2 regions of the Mycobacterium sp. NGS59 genome follow, and region 1 is predicted to be linked to the other one. Evidence: predicted binding sites of a transcription regulator. Region 1 holds the regulator's gene; the other holds the start of a gene.
The links. Region 1 encodes HspR, which represses chaperone genes until heat shock. Its sites were predicted from a motif close to ANNTGAGTNNNNNNNACTCANNT; they were not measured.
Positions count from the first base shown of each region.

Region 2: a site for HspR is predicted at 2,017-2,039, ahead of lon (endopeptidase La). Genes of this name have one in related genera too.

Region 1 covers NZ_JCALCN010000043.1:13,397-21,005, forward strand. Annotated here, with positions in the region: gene dnaK (molecular chaperone DnaK) at 1-1,306, shown strand, start outside; gene grpE (nucleotide exchange factor GrpE) at 1,356-1,985, shown strand; gene dnaJ (molecular chaperone DnaJ) at 2,022-3,194, shown strand; gene AC5Y46_RS25475 (heat shock protein transcriptional repressor HspR) at 3,191-3,574, shown strand; partial or broken gene AC5Y46_RS25480 (PPE family protein) at 3,580-7,609, opposite strand, start outside.
Region 2 covers NZ_JCALCN010000005.1:125,757-133,365, forward strand. Annotated here, with positions in the region: gene lon (endopeptidase La) at 1-2,003, opposite strand, end outside; gene AC5Y46_RS08405 (alpha-hydroxy acid oxidase) at 2,143-3,363, opposite strand; gene AC5Y46_RS08410 (DUF1810 domain-containing protein) at 3,389-3,808, shown strand; gene AC5Y46_RS08415 (alpha-amylase family glycosyl hydrolase) at 3,805-5,064, opposite strand; gene AC5Y46_RS08420 (alkyl hydroperoxide reductase) at 5,092-5,628, opposite strand; gene AC5Y46_RS08425 (peroxiredoxin) at 5,625-6,212, opposite strand; gene AC5Y46_RS08430 (hydrogen peroxide-inducible genes activator) at 6,317-7,264, shown strand; gene AC5Y46_RS08435 (EthD domain-containing protein) at 7,274-7,609, shown strand, end outside.

The sequences.
Region 1 (7,609 bases):
GGTGCGTGCCACCAGCGGTGACAACCACCTCGGCGGCGACGACTGGGACCAGCGCGTCGTGGACTGGCTGGTGGAGAAGTTCAAGGGCACCAGCGGCATCGACCTGACCAAGGACAAGATGGCCATGCAGCGGCTGCGTGAGGCCGCCGAGAAGGCCAAGATCGAGCTGTCCAGCTCGCAGAGCACCTCGATCAACCTGCCCTACATCACCGTCGACGCCGACAAGAACCCGCTGTTCCTCGACGAGCAGCTGACCCGGGCCGAGTTCCAGCGCATCACCCAGGACCTGCTGGACCGCACCCGCAAGCCGTTCCAGTCGGTCATCGCCGACGCCGGCATCTCGGTGGGCGACATCGACCACGTGGTGCTGGTGGGCGGTTCCACCCGCATGCCTGCGGTGACCGACCTGGTCAAGGAGATGACCGGTGGCAAGGAGCCCAACAAGGGCGTCAACCCCGACGAGGTCGTGGCCGTGGGTGCCGCGCTGCAGGCGGGTGTACTCAAGGGCGAGGTGAAAGACGTTCTGCTGCTTGACGTCACGCCGCTGAGCCTGGGCATCGAGACCAAGGGTGGGGTGATGACCAAGCTCATCGAGCGCAACACCACCATCCCGACCAAGCGCTCGGAGACCTTCACCACCGCCGACGACAACCAGCCGTCGGTGCAGATCCAGGTCTTCCAGGGTGAGCGTGAGATCGCGGCGCACAACAAGCTGTTGGGCAGCTTCGAGCTGACCGGTATCGCACCGGCCCCGCGCGGTGTTCCGCAGATCGAGGTCACCTTTGACATCGACGCCAACGGCATCGTGCACGTCACCGCCAAGGACAAGGGCACCGGCAAGGAGAACACCATCCGCATCCAGGAAGGTTCGGGCATCTCCAAGGAGGAGATCGACCGGATGATCAAGGATGCCGAGGCGCACGCGGACGAAGACCGCAAGCGTCGCGAGGAAGCCGACGTCCGCAACCAGGCCGAGACGCTGGTCTACCAGACGGAGAAGTTCGTCAAAGAGCAACGTGAGGCCGAGGGTGGGTCGAAGGTTCCTGAGGACACGCTGAGCAAGGTGGAAGCCGCTGTGGCAGAAGCCAAGTCGGCGCTGGGTGGCGATGACATCTCCGCGATCAAGTCGGCGATGGAGAAGCTGGGCCAGGAGTCCCAGGCGCTGGGACAGGCCATCTACGAGGCCGCCCAGGCCGAAGGTGCCGCCGCCGGCGGTCAGCCCGGTGGTGGTTTCGACCAGACCGCGGGGGCCGACGACGTGGTGGACGCGGAGGTGGTCGACGACGACCAGGAGCGGCGCCAGTGAGCGCGCGCCGCGACGATGCAGAACGGAGTGATGAGGAGGAGCGGCGCCAGTGAGCGACGGAACTCAAAACCACGCACAAGAACCGGTGACGGTCACCGACAGACGGCGGATCGATCCCGAGACAGGTGAAGTACGGCAGGCCCCTCCCGGTCCAGCACCGGGAGGGGGTGCCTTCGCCGGCGAGAGCCCGGAGGAAGCCGACAAGGCGGCCGAGTTGCTCCAGGACCTGCAGCGCGTGCAGGCCGACTTCGCCAACTACCGCAAGCGGGCGCTGCGCGACCAGCAGGCCGCGAAGGACCGGGCCAAGGCCGACGTGGTCGGTCAATTCCTGGGCATCCTCGACGATCTCGACCGCGCACGGCAGCACGGCGACCTGGAGTCGGGTCCGATGAAGGCGGTCGCCGACAAGCTGACGGGCGTGCTGGGCGGGTTGGGCCTGACCGCGTTCGGGGCCGAGGGCGAGGACTTCGACCCCGCACTGCATGAAGCCGTGCAGCACGAAGGCGACGGCGGACCGGGTTCCAAGCCGGTGATCGGCACCGTCATGAGGCAGGGCTACCTGCTCGGCGAACAGGTGCTGCGGCACGCCATGGTCGGCGTCGTCGACACCGTCGCCGGCGCGGGTTCGGAAACCGGACCTGCCGACACGAGCGATAACGCCGACGACTCCGGTGTTTAGGACAGAATCGATACGAAGGTAAGGAGGTGACGCGACATGGCTCAGCGTGAGTGGGTCGAGAAGGACTTCTACAAGGAGCTTGGCGTCTCCTCCGATGCCGATGCCAAAGAGATCAAGACGGCCTACCGCAAGTTGGCTTCGGATCTGCATCCGGACAAGAACCCCGCCGGGGCCGAGCGGTTCAAGGCGGTCTCGGAGGCCTACAGCGTTCTGTCCGACGAAGCCAAGCGCAAGGAATACGACGAGACCCGCCGGCTGTTCGCCGGCGGAGGCTTCGGTGGCCGTCGGTTCGACACGGGTGGGTTCGGCGGCTTCGGCGGAGGCGGGGACGGCGCCGAGTTCAATCTGAACGACTTGTTCGACGCCGCCGGCCGGTCCGGCGGCGCCAACATCGGCGACCTGTTCGGCGGCCTGTTCGGGCGGGGTGGCAGCACCCGTCCCAGCCGGCCCCGGCGCGGCAAGGACCTGGAGACCGAGACGGAACTGGATTTCGTCGAGGCCGCCAGGGGCGTCGCGATGCCGCTGCGGTTGACCAGCCCGGCCCCGTGCACCAACTGCCACGGCAGCGGCGCACGCCCGGGCACCAGCCCGAAGGTGTGTCCGAACTGCAACGGCGCCGGCGTCATCAACCGCAACCAGGGTGCGTTCGGCTTCTCCGAGCCGTGCACCGAATGCCGGGGCAGCGGCTCGATCATCGAGCACCCGTGCGAGGAGTGCAAAGGCACCGGGGTCACGACTCGGACCCGCACCATCAACGTGCGCATCCCACCCGGCGTCGACGACGGTCAGCGCATCCGGCTGGCCGGGCAGGGCGAAGCCGGGTTGCGGGGCGCTCCGTCCGGTGACCTGTACGTGACCGTGCATGTGCGGCCGGACAAGGTCTTCGGCCGCGACGGCGACGACCTGACCGTGACCGTACCCGTCAGCTTCACCGAATTGGCTTTGGGCTCAACGCTTTCGGTGCCCACGCTGGACGGCAAGGTCGGCGTCCGGGTGCCCAAGGGCACCGCCGACGGCCGCATCCTGCGGGTGCGTGGCCGGGGTGTGCCCAAGCGCAGCGGTGGCAGCGGCGACCTGCTGGTCACCGTGAAGGTCGCGGTCCCGTCGAATCTGGAAGGTGCCGCGCAGGAGGCGCTGGAAGCCTACGCGGCGGCCGAGCGGTCCAGCGGGTTCGACCCCAGAGCCGGATGGGCAGGGAATCGACCATGAACTCGAAGAACCCCGACCGGGAATCGTCGCGCACGTTCTTGATCTCGGTGGCCGCCGAGCTGGCCGGTATGCATGCGCAGACGTTGCGCACCTACGACCGGCTCGGCCTGGTCCGGCCGCAGCGCACCGCCGGCGGCGGACGTCGGTACTCCGAGCACGACGTGGACCTGCTGCGTGAGGTGCAGCGACTGTCCCAGGACGAGGGCGTCAACCTCGCCGGCATCAAACGCATCATCGAGCTGACCAACCAGGTCGACGCGCTGCAGTCGCGGCTCTCGGAGTTGGCCGAGGAAGTGGCGGTGTTGCGGGCCAACCAGCGTCGCGAGGTCGCGGTGGTGCCCAAGAGCCGGGCGCTGGTCGTCTGGCAACCCCGCCGCTAGAGGCGTCAGGGCGTGTTGTCCCCGAAGAATCCCGCCAACTCGCTGCCGAAGTTCCCGACACCGGACACGAACGCCTGAGTCATCAGGTCGAGCATGCTGGTGTTGTAGAAGCCGGACATGAAGTTGCCCAGGTTCGCCCAGCCCGATTCGAAGGCGCCGACGTTCTGCAGACCGGAGACATTCACGCCGCCGCTGTTGAACATCCCGGACACCTGGCTGAACACGTTGCCGATGCCCGACACCGCGCCGTTGGCGGCGTTGAGCATGCCCGATGCGCCGCCCGCCCCGGAGTTGAAGAAGCCCGACGACGGGGCGCTGCCGGAGTTGAAGAAGCCGGGGCTGCCGCGCCACTCGAAGCCGAACGTGAACGGCCCGACCAGCCCGTTGCCGAGCATGTTGATCGGGTTTTCGAAGTTGAAGACCAGTGGCGTCTCCGGGTTGAGCACCGACGGGTCGATGGTGAAGGGGCCCAGGGTTTCGGTGGTGATGGGGATCGCCGGCAGCGTGCCGCTCAGGACGCATCCCACGAACGGGATGTAGAGGAAGCAGACGGTGATCTCCAGGCTGATCGGTATCTCGAACTGCGAGATGGTGAACATGTCCTGGGTGATGGCGTTGATGGTGCCTTGGATCGGGATCTGGATGTCGGCGGCCAGGTTGTAGTCCCACGGGATGCCCGGGATGGTGGTCTGGTAGGCGAAGCCGCCCAGACCCTGATAGTCGCCTCGCCAGAAGAACCCGTTGCTGTAGTTGCCGCCGTTGAAGGCGCCGGTGTTGAAGTTGCCGTAGTTGGCCCATCCGGTATTGGAGTTGCCGACGTTGAAGTCACCGGAGTTGTAGTCGCCGGGGTTGAAGCTGCCGGTGTTGTAGCTGCCCGGGTTGAACGCGCCGGTGTTGGTGTTGCCGGTGTTGAAGAAGCCGGTGTTGTAGTTGCCCGAGTTTCCGATTCCGGTGTTGACCAGGCCGGTGTTGAAGAAGCCCGAGTTGACCAGACCGGTGTTGCCGATGCCGGTGTTGAAGCGGCCGGAGTTCCCGATGCCCCAGTTGCCCTCGCCGGAGTTGAAGAAGCCGACGTTGTTGGTGCCGGAGTTGAACAGGCCGAAGTTGCCGGTGCCGGAGTTGAAGCCGCCGAACCCGGTCTGGGCGTTGCCGACGAGTCCGATGCCGATGTTGCCGTCGCCGGTGTTGCCGAAGCCGATGTTGCCGGTACCGGTGTTGCCGAAGCCGATGTTGAAGTTGCCGGTGTTGCCGAAGCCGATGTTCTGCAGCGCCGCGGTGAGCGCGGGACCGGAGTTGCCGAAGCCCCAGTTCCCGGTGCCGAAGTTGGCGGGGCCGAAGTTGTAGTCGCCGATGTTGCCGAAGCCCCAGTTGAAGCTGCCGAGGTTGGCGCTGCCGAAGTTGAGGCCGCCGATGTTGGCGTTGCCGATGTTGAAATCGCCGAGGTTGGCGCTGCCGATGTTCCAGATGCCGAGGTTGGCCAGACCGGCGCTGAAGGTGGTGGCGTCGGGTCCGTTCTGGAACCAGCCGGCCAGGTTGGTGCCGAGGTTCTGCCAGCCGGAGACGCTCGCCGGTGTCCCGACACCGGTGTTGAGGAAACCGGAGATGGCGTTGCCGAGGTTGTCGAAGCCGGACTGCAGCGAACCGTAGTTGAAGAACCCGGAGTTGCCGAGTAGCCCGGTGGCGAAGTTGAACATCCCGGAGTTGCTGCCGAAGTTCTGGAACCCGGACGCAAGGCCACTGCCCCAGTTGAAGAAGCCCGAGGACGGCAGCGGGGTGAGGTTGCCGATGCCCGGCATCGGGCGCAGGTCGAGCAGCGGGAGATAGGCGGGCCCGGCGCCGAACAGGCCCAGCGCGTGGATGACGGTGGAGCCGTCGGGGTTGCCGATGTTGATGTTGATCGCGGGCTGGGCGCCGAAGTTGATGGTGATCGGGGTGGTGGGCGGGGCGCCCGGGCCGCCGCCGTGGATGTTGATCGGGCCGATCGGGGCGATGACCGTGCCGGACAGGATGGCCAGGTCCAGGGTGCCTCTGGCGTCGATCCGCGGGATGTTGATGGCCGGGACGCTGATGTCGGTGATGGTGCCGGTGATCGGGATGTTGATCGGCACGTCGACGGTGAGCCAGCCGTTGACGCGCTCGGCGAGGATCGTGTAATTGGCTGCCAGCAGGCCCTGCCCGTCGGCCCGCCAGAAGAAGCCGTTGTTCATGCTGCCGGTCATGAAGCCGCCGGTGCCGAAGTTGCCGGCGTTGGCGATGCCGGTGTTGTAGTCGCCGGTGTTGTAGAACCCGGTGTTGGTGCTGCCGGTGTTGCCGATGCCGGTGTTCAGGGTGCCGAGGTTGAACATGCCGGTGTTGTAGTCGCCGGGGTTGGCCATGCCGGAGTTGAAGTTGCCGGTGTTGAACAGGCCGGAGTTGAAGAAACCGGCATTGCCGATACCGGTGTTGTTGGTGCCGGTGTTGCCGATGCCCCAGTTTCCGGTGCCCGAGTTCCCGATGCCGACGTTGCCGGTTCCGGAGTTGAAGAAGCCGATGTTGAAGCTGCCGGAATTGGTGCCGCCGATGCCGATCTGGTTGTCGCCGGACAGGCCGATGCCGAATCCGCCGGTGCCCATGTTGCCGATGCCGAAGTTGCCGGTGCCGGAGTTGAAGAAGCCGCTGTTGCCGGTGCCGGAGTTGAACATGCCGGTGTTGGACGTGCCGGAGTTGAAGAAGCCGGTGTTGCCCGCGCCCGAGGTGAGCGAGCCGAATCCGCTGAGCCCGTTGCCGGTGAGCCCGATGCCGATGTTGTTGTCGCCGGTGTTGAAGAAGCCGATGTTGTTGTTGCCGGTGTTGGCGAAGCCCTGGTTGAGGCTGCCGGCGTTGGAGAAGCCGAAGTTGTTGTCGCCCAGGTTGAACAGGCCCATGTTGTTCAAGCCGAAGTTCAGCGGGCCGAAGCCGATCTGGCCGTCGCCGGTCAATCCGATGCCGATGTTGTTGTTGCCGGTGTTGCCGAACCCGAAGTTGCCGTCACCGGTGTTGCCGATGCCGAAGTTGCCGTCGCCGATGTTGCCGAAGCCGATGTTGTTCAGTGCCGCGGTCAGTCCGGGACCGGCGTTGCCGAACCCGATGTTGCCGCTGCCGATGTTGCCGAAGCCGATGTTGAGGTCGCCCAGGTTGCCGAAGCCGAAGTTCTGGCTGCCGAGGTTGGCGCTGCCCAGGTTGAAGTCGCCGATGTTGGCGTTGCCCAGGTTCAGCCGGCCCAGGTCGGCCAGTCCGGCGTTGAAGATCGTCCCGGCCGGGTCGTTGAACAGGCCGGCCAGATCGGTGCCGACGTTGTAGAGGCCGGACAGGTGCGCCGGTGTCGCCAGGTTGGCGGTGGCGGTGTTGTAGAAGCCCGAGACGGTGTTGCCGAGGTTGGCCCAGCCCGAGGTGAGCGTGCCGAGGTTCTGGAACCCCGAGACCGACGTGCTCGTCGCGTTCCACCAGCCGGACAGGTTGGCACCCATGTTCCCGAACCCGGAGACGCTGCCGGGTCCGGTGTTGAAGAAGCCCGACGACGGGACGGCGGTGGTGTTGCCGAAGCCGGGCGCCGGCGGGATGTCGAGGAAGACGATGCGGATCGGGCCGAGCCCGCTGCGGATCTGGATCGGAATGTTCGTCGAGCCGTCGGGATTGCCGATGTTGACGTCGATCTTGGGCAGGGTGCCGCTGATGCTCGGGATGGTGATCGGGCCGACGCTGAAGTTGGTGATGGCGATCGCGTTGATGGTGATGCGCGGGAAGGTGAAGCCGTTGACCAGCAGGGTGCCCAGATCCACCTTGATCGGGATGTTGATGGGGATGTTGATGTCGAAGTTGAGCACCGGGAACTCGGGGATGCTGAACTCGGCGTGAGCGCCGAACAGGCCCTGGTAGTCCGCCCGCCAGAACATGCCGTTGCTGTAGTTGCCGCCGTTGAAGAACCCGGTGTTGACGTTGCCGGAGTTGCCGCTGCCGGTGTTGTAGTCGCCGGTGTTGAAGTCGCCGGTGTTGTAGTCACCGACGTTGAAGTTGCCG
Region 2 (7,609 bases), on a different contig from region 1:
CCGTCCTTGGGCACCGCACCGGCCGGCACGTGCACGTGGATGCGCCGGTCCAGCACCGCCGGGTCGACGCCCAATTCGGCGGCATGCGAACGCACGTAGGACAACGCGATCTGTGCCGACTCCTTCATCACCTCACCCAGCTGACCGGTCAGTTGCAGGCCCGCGTCACCGTCGACCGCGCCGGCCTCGATGTAGAGCACGTCGCCGCCGAGGCCGGTGACGGCCAGGCCGGTGGCCACGCCGGGCACCGCCGTGCGCTCCGCCGACTCCGGGGTGAAGCGCGGACGGCCAAGGTAGCCAACCAGATCCGGCTCGTCGACGGTGATCGGTTCGTCGGTCTCGGCCAGCCTGGTGGTCACCTTGCGCAGCGTCTTGGCCAGCAGCCGTTCGAACTGCCGCACGCCCGGTTCGCGGGTGTAATCGGCGGCGATCTTGCGCAGCGCGGCATCGGTGACCGTCACCTCGTCCTCGGTCAGCGCGGCCCGGTCCCGCTGCCGTGGCAGCAGGTAGTCGCGGGCGATGGCGACCTTGTCGTCCTCGGTGTAGCCGTCGATCTGCACCAACTCCATGCGGTCCAGCAGCGCCGACGGGATGTTCTCGATCACGTTGGCGGTGGCCAGGAACACCACGTCGGACAGGTCCAGATCCAGGTCCAGGTAGTGGTCGCGGAACGTGTGGTTCTGCGCCGGGTCGAGCACCTCGAGCAGCGCCGCGCTCGGGTCGCCCCGGTAGTCGGACCCGACTTTGTCGATCTCGTCCAGCAGCACAACGGGATTCATCGATCCGGCCTCACCGATGGCCCGCACGATCCGGCCCGGCAACGCGCCCACGTAGGTACGCCGGTGCCCGCGGATCTCGGCCTCGTCGCGCACGCCGCCGAGGGCGACGCGGACGAAGTTGCGGCCCAGCGCCCGGGCCACGCTCTCGCCCAGCGACGTCTTGCCGACGCCCGGGGGACCGGCCAGCACCATCACCGCCCCGGAACCGCGGCCGCCCACGACCTGCAAGCCGCGTTGTGCGCGCCGGGCACGCACCGCCAGGTACTCGACGATGCGGTCTTTGACGTCGTCCAGCCCGTGGTGGTCGGCGTCCAGGATCTCCCGCGCCGCCGTCAGGTCGGTCGAGTCCTCGGTGCGCACGTTCCACGGCAGATCCAGCACGGTGTCCAACCAGGTTCGGATCCAGCCGGTCTCCGGGCTCTGGTCGCTGGCGCGCTCCAGTTTGCCGACCTCGCGCAGCGCGGCCTCGCGGACCTGCTCGGGCAGGTCGGCGGCCTCGACGCGGGCCCGGTAGTCATCGGATCCGTCGGGCTCACCTTCGCCCAACTCCTTGCGGATGGCGGCCAGCTGTTGGCGCAGCAGGAACTCCTTCTGCGTCTTCTCCATCCCGTCGCGCACGTCCTCGGCGATCTTGTCGTTGACCTCGACCTCGGCCAGATGTTCGCTGGTCCAGTCGATCAGCACACGCAGCCGTTCGGCGACGTCGACGGTCTCCAACAGTTGGCGTTTCTGGACGTCGGACAGGTAGGACGCGTACCCCGAGGTGTCGGCCAGCGCGGACGGGTCGGTGAGGCTGTTGACATAGTCCACGATCTGCCAGGCCTCGCGGCGCTGCAGCATCGCCAGCAGCAGCTTCTTGTATTCCGCTGCCAGCGCCTTGATCTCGTCGGTCACCTCGACATCGGGCACCTCGGTCACCTCGACCCACAACGCCGCGCCAGGTCCGTTGGCGCCGGCACCGATGTGCGCGCGGCGCTCGCCCCGCACGACGGCGGCAGTACCGCCCCCGGCGATCCGGCCGACCTGCAGGATCTTGGCCACCACGCCGTGGGTCGGGTAGCGGTCGTCCAACCGCGGCGCGATCAAGAGCTCACGTGAGTCGCCGGCCTGGGCGGCGTCGACGGCGGTGCGGGCGGTGTCGTCGAGAGCGATCGGCACCACCATGCCGGGCAACACGATCGTGTCGGTCACGAACAGCACCGGCACGGACTTGGCTTCAGCCATCTATTCCTCCAAGAGTTAAGTCTGTTCGACTCAACCTCGGTCGGGGACGGTTTGTTCCGTGCTGTGCGCCACACCCTGGCGAGCAGACGCAAAAGCCCCTTATTTCGGCACGAAACGGGGGCTTTTGCGTCTGCTCGCGCTAACGACGCAACTGGGTGACGTGTTTGGGGGAGAGCTCTTCCAGGCAGGTCACGCCCAGCAGGCTCATGGTCCGCAGCACACCGGTCTGCAGGATGTCGATGGCGCGACGCACTCCCGCCTCGCCGCCGGCCATCAGTCCGTACAGGTATGCCCGCCCGACCAGCGTGCATCGCGCCCCGAGAGCGACTGACGCGACGATGTCCGCGCCGGACATGATGCCGGTGTCCAGCAGGATCTCGGTGTCGTTGCCGAGTTCACGCGCCACCGTCGGCAACAAATGGAACGGCACCGGGGCCCGGTCCAGTTGGCGGCCACCGTGATTGGACAACACGATCCCGTCGACGCCACGGTCGACCACGGCACGCGCGTCGTCCAGGGTCTGGATTCCTTTCACGACGAGCTTGCCCGGCCACTGGGACTTGATCCAGGCCAGGTCGTCGAAGGTGACGCTGGGGTCGAACATGGTGTTCAGATAGTCGCCGACGGTGCCCGACCAGCGATCCAGCGAGGCGAACGAAAGCGGTTCGGTGGTCAGCAGGTCGAACCACCAGTGTGGGTGCGGCACGGCGTCGAGCACGGTGCGCAGGGTCAGCGCGGGCGGGATGGCCATACCGTTGCGGACATCGCGCAGCCGTGCGCCGGCGACCGGGACGTCGACGGTGACCAGCATGGTGTCGAAGCCGGCGGCCGCGGCGCGCCGCACCAACTCCATCGAACGGTCCCGGTCTTTCCACATATACAGCTGAAACCATTTGCGGCCCTGCGGAACCGCTGCGACGACATCCTCGATCGAGCTGGTCGCCAGGGTGGACAACGAGAACGGGATTCCGGCCGCGGCCGCCGCCCGCGCCCCGGCGATCTCGCCTTCGGTGTGCATCAGGCGGGTGAACCCGGTGGGTGCGATCCCGAACGGCAACACCACTGGTTGGCCCAGCACGTTCCAGCCCGCCGTCACGTTGCTCACGTCGCGCAGAATCGTCGGGTGAAACTCGATGTCGCGGAACGCCTGTCGGGCTCGCTCGATGGAGAGCTCGTCCTCGGCTGCGCCGTCGGTGTAGTCGAATGCCGCCCTGGGCGTACGTCGCTTGGCGATGCGCCGTAGGTCCTCGATGGTCAGTGCGGCGTCCAGGCGCCGCCGGGTGCGGTCGAGTTGCGGACGTTTGAACTGCAGCAGCGGTGCCAGGTCCCGGATCTTGGGGACTTGCCGCTTGACCGCCATCAGCTCATTCAACCAGGGTGAACGTATGGCTTTCGACCTGCAGCGGTTCGTGGACGCGCAGGACCGTGTCTACGCCAACGTGCTCGACGAGCTGCGCAGCGGCCGGAAACGCAGCCACTGGATGTGGTTCGTCTTTCCGCAACTGCGCGGTTTGGGCAGCAGCCGGATGGCCGAGCACTTCGGCATCGTCTCACTGGCGGAGGCTCGCGCGTACCTGGCGCACGAGCTGCTCGGCTCGCGACTGCGCGAATGCGTCCGGCTGGTCAATCAGGTGCAGGACCGATCGGCCGCACAGATTTTCGGCTCGCCCGACGACCTCAAGCTGAGATCCTCGATGACGCTGTTCGCGCACGCCACCGCCGACAACCACGACTTCGTCGCGCTGCTGGACAAGTACTACGGCGGCGAAGAGGATCCCCGGACGGTGTCTGGGTTGCGCGATTAGACCGGCTGCAGGATCCGCCAGCCGTGCGGTTCGACGACCACCGAGTCCACGACCTCGTCAGGCGGTGCCGCAGACCCGGCGATCACCTTGGCCCGCGGCGCGCCGAGGTCCGGCATAGAAAACCGCACGGGCTCGTCGTCGATATTGAGTGCGACCAACAGCGACTCGTCGCCGTGCTGGCTCCGAAAGACGTAGTGCTTGTTCTGCAACTGCACCGCGCTGGTCTGGGCCGCGTGCAGCCACGGGTGGCGGCGACGTAGTCCGACGAGATACCGGTGCAACTCCCACACGCGAATGCCGCGCTCGTCGAGTTGAATTGGGGGAGCGCCGAACTCGGGCCGCACGGCGTCGTCGCCCCCGTAGCGCTCCTCCTTGACGGCACGGTATCCGAACTCGTCGCCGGCGTAGATGCTGGGCACACCACCGACCGTCAACAAGACCACCAGCGCGTGCGCCAGGTGTTCGGGACGCTCGATCCGGCTGGCGATCCGGGTGACGTCGTGGTTGCCCACGAAGGTCAACGGCACGAACGTTTTCAGCCACGCGCTGTGCCGCTGCAGCGCCCAGTCCAGCTCGAAGAAGTTGCCGTCGTTGATGCTGCTCCAGATCGCCTTCCACAGCTCGTACTGGGTGGCCGAGTCGAATCCCGCCCCCTCGACCACCGCCGCATAGTCACCGTGGATGAGCTCGCCGACGAACCACGCGTCAGCATGGCGCTGCCGCACCCGGGGCAGCACATCAGCCCAAAATCGTTGCGGCACCGCGTAAGCCGCATCCAGGCGCCAGCCGTCGGCACCACGGTCGAGCCAGTGCGACATGACCTCGACCACGTAGTCGGCGACCTCTGGATTGTCGTGGTCCAGTGCCGCGAGTTCGGAGTGGCCCTCGAACGTGCCGCCGCTGCGCCACCACTCCGGCCCGGCGAAATCCGCACCGACGTGGTTGAACACCCCGTCGAGCAGGATGCGCAGGCCGCGGCGGCGCGCCTCGCCGACCAGGTAGTCGAAGTCGGAGTCGTCGCCGAGCCGGGGATCGATGCGATAGTGGTCGGTGGTGTCGTAACCGTGTGTGCGCGAGGCGAATATCGGGCCCAGCGCGACCCCGGACGCACCCAGTTCGATGGCATGGTCGAACCAGTCGACCAGCCGCCGGAGCCGGTGTTCGCCCGGGTCCGGCGGCTGGTCGGCGGGATAGGCGCCGACGAAACCCAGCGGGTAGACCTGCCACCAGATCGCGTGCTCGGTCCACGGCGCCATGGCTACGACACTACGGTCGTCCGAGGATCAGCCGACTGCGGCCAGGGTGGACGCAGTGGCGATCGCCTGCGCCACGCCGGCCACGATCGCGGCGACCTTCAGCGCCTCCAGGATCTCCTCCCGGCCGACACCCACCTCGCGCAGCGTGTGCTCGTGGGCGACTACGCAGTGCGAGCACCCGTTGATCGAGGACACCGCGAACGACCACAGCTCGAAGTTCGCCTTGGCCACCCCCGGATTGCCGATGATGTTCATCCGCAGCCCGGGGCGCAGGTCGTCGTATTGGCCGTCGAGGAATCCGCGACCACGGTAGAACACGTTGTTCATCCCCATGATCGATGCGGCGCCCAGGGCAGCTTGGTACGCCTCGGCGGACAGGTGGTCGGCGGCCTCAGCCCCAATGTCGGCCAGCACCTGGGCGTTTCGGGTAGCGGCGGCGCTGGCCAGCAGCGTGCCCCAGAGTCGCTCGTCGTCCAGCACCGTGCTGCGCGCGATCGAGCCCAGGTTCAGCTTGAGATCCTTGGCGTAGTCCGGCAGCGCCGCTTTGAGGTTGTCGATGCTCATGCCGACGCCTTCAGCAGTTCACCGGCGTCCAGCGTGGGGTCACCCTTGCGCCAGTTGCATGCACACAGTTCGTCGGACTGCAGCGCGTCCAGTACCCGCAGCACCTCGTCGACGTTGCGGCCGACCGAGCCGGCGGTGACCGAGACGAACTGGATCTCGTTGTTGGGGTCGACGATGAAGGTCACCCGGTCCGCGACACCGTCGGCGTTGAGCGCACCGGTCGCGGCAACGAGCTCCCGCTTGATGTCGGAAAGCATCGGGAAGGGCAGCTTCTTGAGGTCTTCGTGCTGCGCGCGCCACTGGAAGTGCACGAACTCGCTGTCGATCGAGACACCGAGAACCTGGGTGTCGCGGTCGGCGAACTCGTCGTTCAACTTGCCGAACGCCGCGATCTCCGTCGGGCACACGAACGTGAAGTCCTTGGGCCAGAAGAACACCACGCGCCACTTGCCCGGGTGGTCGTCGCTGGACACGGTGGTGAAGTAGTCGCCGGGCTGCTGCGCGTCGACCTTGGACAGGTCGCCGCCGATCAAGGCGGTCAACTGGTAAGCGGGGAACTGATCGCCGATGGTCAACAGGGACATTGGCATCTCCTTATCTGGATCTATTCAAGATTAGTGGGTATGACCCCATAGTGCCCGGTCGCCGTCATAAAGTAAAGGTGATTTGTGGCACTATACTGTTCGGTATGACCGATAAAAGTTTTCATCCCACCCTGGCCGGCCTACGTGCCTTCGTCGCGGTCGGTCAGAAGCAGCATTTCAAAAGCGCCGCAACCTCTTTGGGCGTGAGTCAGTCGACGTTGTCACAGGCGCTGGCGACACTGGAAGCCGGTCTGGGCACCCATCTCGTCGAGCGGTCGACGCGCCGGGTCCGGATGACGGGTGAGGGGCTGCAGCTGCTGCCGTTCGCGCAGGCGGTCACCGACGCAGCGGACGCCTTCGTCAGCGCGGCGGCGGGCACCACCGATCCACTGCAGGGCACCATCCGGTTGGGGCTGATCCCCACCGTGGCGCCGTACGTGCTGCCGACGGTCCTGGCCGGGCTGGCCGCGCGACTGCCCGCGTTGACGATTCAGGTCATCGAAGATCGGACCGAGCGCCTGCTGACCGCGCTGCGCGACGGCGCACTGGACACCGCGCTGATCGCTCTACCCGCCCAGACCGGCGGAATCGCCGAGGTTCCCATCTATGAGGAAGACTTCGTGCTCGCGCTGCCGCCCGGCCATCCGTTGTCGGGCAAGCGCCGGGTCGGCGCCACCGCGCTGACGGAGCTGCCGCTGCTGCTCCTGGACGAGGGTCACTGCCTGCGCGATCAGACACTGGACGTGTGCCGGGACGCGGGTGTCCGCGCCGAACTGGCCGACACCCGGGCGGCTTCCCTGGCGACCGCCGTGCAGTGCGTGGCCGGCGGGCTGGGGGTCACCCTGATACCTCAGACAGCGGTCGCCGTCGAGACCGCGCGCAGCCGCGTCGGCCTGGCGCAGTTCGCGACACCCCGCCCAAAACGCAAGATAGGCTTGGTGTTTCGCGCTGCCTCCGGACGCGACGAGCCCTACCGGCGGCTGGCGGCGATCATCGGCGAACTCGTCGCCGGCACCCAGCCGGTCAGCCTGCTGGATACCACCGCGGTCTAAGTTCAGCTGATGGAGAAGGTAATGGCCGTGCTGCGGCGCACCGAATACGACGACGACTGGTGCGCCCGGCAGCGCGGCCCGGTGGCCGACGAACTGTTGGCGCTCGGCGTCCCCGGGTTGTCGGTCAATGTCCGCGACAGCCCGGTGCGCGACTCGCTGATGACGCTGACGACCCTGGATCCGCCGGTCGTCGCGGTGGTGAGCCTGTGGACCCAACAGTGCTACGGCGAACAGATTGCGGCGGCGCTGCGTTTGCTGACCGCCGAATGCGACGAACTGGCCGCATATCTGGTCACCGAGTCGGTGCCGTTGGCGCCGCCGGCAACCGAACCCGGGTCGCGCACG